2 regions of the Aquamicrobium sp. NLF2-7 genome follow, and region 1 is predicted to be linked to the other one. Evidence: predicted binding sites of a transcription regulator. Region 1 holds the regulator's gene; the other holds the start of a gene.
The links. Region 1 encodes HrcA, which represses chaperone genes, less so after heat shock. Its sites were predicted from a motif close to GTTAGCACTCNCNNNNNGNGAGTGCTAAC; they were not measured.
Positions count from the first base shown of each region.

Region 2: the regulator HrcA is predicted to act here: its motif matches at 973-1,001, upstream of groES (co-chaperone GroES).

Region 1 is NZ_JAKSED010000001.1:3,147,312-3,149,708, reverse strand. Features, by position in the region: gene rph (ribonuclease PH) at 1-292, opposite strand, end outside; gene hrcA (heat-inducible transcriptional repressor HrcA) at 433-1,524, shown strand; gene MIC97_RS15435 (sorbosone dehydrogenase family protein) at 1,679-2,397, shown strand, end outside.
Region 2 is NZ_JAKSED010000003.1:120,146-122,542, reverse strand. Features, by position in the region: gene MIC97_RS19135 (ABC transporter substrate-binding protein) at 1-84, opposite strand, end outside; gene MIC97_RS19130 (usg protein) at 434-712, opposite strand; gene groES (co-chaperone GroES) at 1,149-1,463, shown strand; gene groL (chaperonin GroEL) at 1,533-2,397, shown strand, end outside.

The DNA.
Region 1 (2,397 bases):
GCGAGCGGCCGATGAGACGCTGGATTTCCTGCGTGCGCCCGCCCTGCTTTCCGGCGGAAGCCTCGCGGCGCATGCGCTCGCCCGTCGAACGCGGCAGCATGCCATATTCGGCCGTGACCCAGCCCTTGCCGGAATTGCGCATCCAGCCCGGCACCCGCTCTTCGAGGCTTGCCGTGCACAGCACATGGGTATCGCCGAATTTCACGAGGCAGGAACCTTCGGCGTGCTTTGAAAAGCCGCGCTCGAAGGAGATGGCGCGCATTTCGTCTGGCTGGCGTTTGGAGGGGCGCATGTCGTGTCTTTCCAATCCTGTGATTTTGCCGATCCTGAGATTTTGCGGGCTTGTAGCCCTCCACGGCTGCTTGCGCAAAGGAAAACGGCTCGCTTGCACTGGCGCCCGCCGCGTCTATATCCTTTGTATAGAGGTACGACATGACAAAGCACAGTTCAGCCCCGACACCGCCACTTCCCCCATCACAGTGGCAGTCGCTGGATACGCGCTCGCGCGAGATCTTCCGGCGTCTCGTCGATTCCTACCTGAAGGACGGCGAGCCGGTGGGGTCGCGCAGCCTGTCGCGCATCCTGCCCTCGACATTGTCGCCGGCCACGATCCGCAACGTGATGAGTGATCTGGAGCATCTGGGCCTGATCTACGCGCCGCATGTCTCGGCCGGGCGCCTGCCGACGCAGGCGGGCCTGCGCTTCTTCGTCGATGCCTTCATGGAGATCGGGGACCTCGGCGACGAGGAACGGCGCAGCATCGAGGCGCAGATCAAGGCCTCGGGCAACGATACTTCACTGGAACACATGCTGACGGAGGCGAGCCAGTTGCTGTCCGGCATGTCGCGCGGCGCGGGCGTCGTGCTGGCGGCCAAGAGCGAGGCGGCCCTCAAGCACATCGAGTTCATCCAGCTTGAGCCGACAAAGGCGCTGACCGTGCTGGTCTCGCAGAACGGCGATGTGGAAAACCGCATCATCGACCTGCCGGCGGGCGTTACCGTCTCGCAACTGCACGAGGCCTCCAACTTCCTCAACGCCCACATCCGCGGACGCACGCTGGCCGAGGCGCGCACGGAAATCTCGCGCATCAAGGAAGAAACGCGCGCGGCCCTCGATTCGCTGTCGCAGGCGCTGGTGGAAAAGGGGCTGGCGGTGTGGGCGGGAACCGAAAGCGACCTTCCGGCGCGGCTGATCGTGCGCGGCCGGGCGAATCTTCTGGAAAACATCACCGCGCAGGCGGACATGGAACTGCTCAAAAACCTGTTCGATGACCTGGAGACGCAGGACGGACTACTGCAATTGCTCAACCTCGCCGAAGAGGGCCCCGGCGTGCGCATCTTCATCGGCTCGGAGAACAAGCTGTTCTCACTGTCGGGATCGTCGCTGGTGGTGGCGCCCTATCGCGACGCGGAGGCGCGCGTTGTCGGCGCGCTCGGCGTCATCGGCCCGACGCGGCTCAACTATGCCCGCATCGTGCCGATGGTCGACTATACCGCACAGCTCGTCTCGCGCATGCTGCGCTGAAAAAGGCGCGCCACATCACGCCCTCGTGTGATGCATCGCCGCGCCCGCTTTCCTAAAGTGCCGCCTGACGGGTCGACAGGGGAAGGAGGACGGCATGATCCACCTCATGAAACGGGTCGCGGCGGCTTCGGTCCTGCTGGCGGGCACTGCCGCGATGGGACAGGAAACCGGCGCGACGCTGACCGGCGAAGCAGCGTTCGGCGGCTGGCGGGACGACAGGCCGGGCATTCGGCGGCATTTCACGCCGCAGGACCTTCCCGCTCCCTTTGCGACAGAGTCCACCTCCAACAGCGCGCGGCGGGTCAGCCCGCCGGAAAATGTCAGCCCCCAACTGCCACAGGGCTTTTCCGCACACATGATCGCTTCCGGCCTCGGCGGGCCGCGTATCGTGCGCGTGGCCCCGAATGGCGACATATTCGTTGCCGAATCCGGCGCCGATCAGGTGTCGGTCTATCGCCTAGAAGACGGCAGCGCGCAGCCTGTGCAAAACTCCGTCTTTGCCGGCGGGCTGAACCAGCCCTACGGCATCGCCTTCCATCCCGCCGACGATCCGCAATGGGTTTATGTCGCCAACACCGACAGCGTCGTTCGCTTCCCTTACAAAAGCGGCGACCTCGAAGCCTCTTCCGAACCCGAGGTCATCATTGCCGAGCTTCCTTCCGGAGCCCACTGGACCCGCGACCTCGCCTTCTCCGCGGACGGCGAAACGCTCTACGTCTCGGTCGGCTCGCAATCGAATGTCGCCTCCGGCATGGGCGAGGCGCCCGGAGGGCTGGACGCATGGCGAAGCGCGCAGCCGACCGGCGCAGGCTGGGGTTCCGAAACCGACCGCGCCGCCGTGCTCGCCTTCGACGCGGATGGCGCAAACCGGCG
Region 2 (2,397 bases), on a different contig from region 1:
GGTGAGCCGGGGCAGGGCGGTGGAGGCCAGCAGAAGTGCCGAACCCTTGAAAAGGGTGCGCCGGGAAAGGGAAACCATGTTCATTTTCTGCTCCGCCAGAACGCGTTGAGGAAGTGGATCGATGCCCGGTAGCACGATGCCCGATGGATCACGAAGTCCGGCAGCGTCCGGAATTGGCGGCATTCTCCTGCAAGCCCGGACCCTCATACAGGGATGAAATCCTGCGGATCGCCGCATGATTAGAATTATCTCTTACATATGCGGCGTCAACGGGAAGGAGATGGCGTGGACCTAAGCATATTGCCCGCTGGACCGGCCAGCAGGCAAATGTAGACGCTATGGGCTGCTCATATCGGCGATCCGGCTTGCCGGTCGCGGCCGGTTCGCGCCGCGTCAGGGGAAAGCCCTCGGTGATCCCGCTCGGGGTCTGCCCTCAGTGAATGGAGATCTCCCTGTCCACCGCGCGCCACTCGGCGGGCGTGATCAGGTGGTGATGGGCAACCCGCACCGAATGCAGCGGGCCATCCAGCTCCCGCGCCCAGTAATCGAGGAAGCTCTTCAGCTCGGGGAAATGCGGAGACAGATCATATTCCTGCCAGATATAGAGCTGGAGCAGGGAAGGGTGATCGGGCAGATGGTAATGGATTTCGGCCGTGGTCAGGCCGTAGCCCATCATCTGAAGCTGGAAATCGCTGCGTGCCGTGGTTGCCATTGGTACATCCTTGCGCATGTCGTGTGTGCACGTCTTGTGAACGTGTCCGGGGGCTGGTCCTGTCCGGACCGCGCCTGCCCCGGTCGCAAGGCGACGGTCGGATGCGGGTGACGCCGGGATGAAGGCGGGCCTGTTTCGTAACCTCCCTTGCGCGCTGCCGCCGGCACCATTCCACCCACACCTTCACAGTGTGGCCGATCATCGTTCAAATTCAAGATCGAAAAGCTTTGCCGGTGTAAAAAACATTGTGATTTCATGGCACTAGCAATCATGTGCTGCGAGTGCCAAAATTTTTGCCGACACCTCTTGAAACCCGAAATCCGCGAAACCAGATCGATAGCCGCGCGACGCCGGAAAGGGTCGCGCGTGCCGTTCCGCTCCGCACGATCCGGGCGGAACGGTGCAGTTCGTTTGTCCGTGAGAGGAGAACAAAGACATGACGTTCCGTCCCCTGCATGACCGCATTCTGGTGCGCCGCATCGAGGCCGACGAAAAGACGGCCGGCGGCATCATCATCCCCGACACCGCGAAAGAAAAGCCGCAGGAAGGCGAAGTCATCGCCGTCGGCCCCGGTGCCCGCGACGAAAGCGGCAAGCTGGTCGAGCTCGACGTGAAGGTCGGCGACCGCATTCTGTTCGGCAAGTGGTCCGGCACCGAGATCAGGCTCGACGGCGAAGACCTGCTCATCATGAAGGAAAGCGACGTGATGGGCGTGATCGAGCAGCCCACCACGCTGAAGAAGGCCGCCTGACGGATTCTTCGACCATCAACCAGTCCCAGCAACCAGTCAACGAAAGCTGCCTATTGAAGGAGTGATCCAATGGCTGCCAAGGAAGTCAAGTTCAACACCGAAGCCCGCGAGAAGATGCTGCGCGGCGTCGATATTCTCGCCAATGCGGTGAAGGTGACGCTCGGGCCGAAGGGCCGCAACGTCGTCATCGACAAGTCGTTCGGCGCGCCGCGCATCACCAAGGACGGCGTTTCCGTCGCCAAAGAGATCGAGCTTGAGGACAAGTTCGAGAACATGGGCGCGCAGATGGTGCGCGAGGTTGCCTCCAGAACCAACGATCTGGCCGGCGACGGCACCACCACCGCCACCGTTCTGGCGCAGGCCATCGTCAGGGAAGGCGCGAAGGCCGTCGCCTCCGGCATGAACCCGATGGACCTGAAGCGCGGCATAGACAAGGCCGTGGATGCGGTGGTGGCCGAACTGAAGGCCAATGCCCGCAAGATCACGAAAAACGACGAGATCGCGCAGGTCGGCACCATCTCGGCCAATGGCGACACCGAAATCGGCCGCTTCCTGGCCGAGGCCATGCAGAAGGTCGGCAATGAGGGCGTCATCACCGTCGAGGAAGCAAAGACCGCCGAGACCGGGCTGGAAGTCGTGGAAGGCATGCAGTTCGACCGCGGATATCTCTCGCCCTACTTCATCACCAATCAGGAGAAGATGCGGGTGGAGCTGGAAGAGCCCTATGTGCTCATCCATGAGAAGAAGCTGTCCAACCTTCAGGCCCTGCTGCCCGTGCTCGAAGCGGTGGTCAAGTCGGGCAAGCCGCTGCTCATCATCGCCGAGGATGTGGAGGGCGAGGCGCTGGCCACGCTGGTGGTCAACAAGCTGCGCGGCGGCCTGAAGATTGCTGCCGTCAAGGCTCCGGGCTTCGGCGATCGCCGCAAGGCCATGC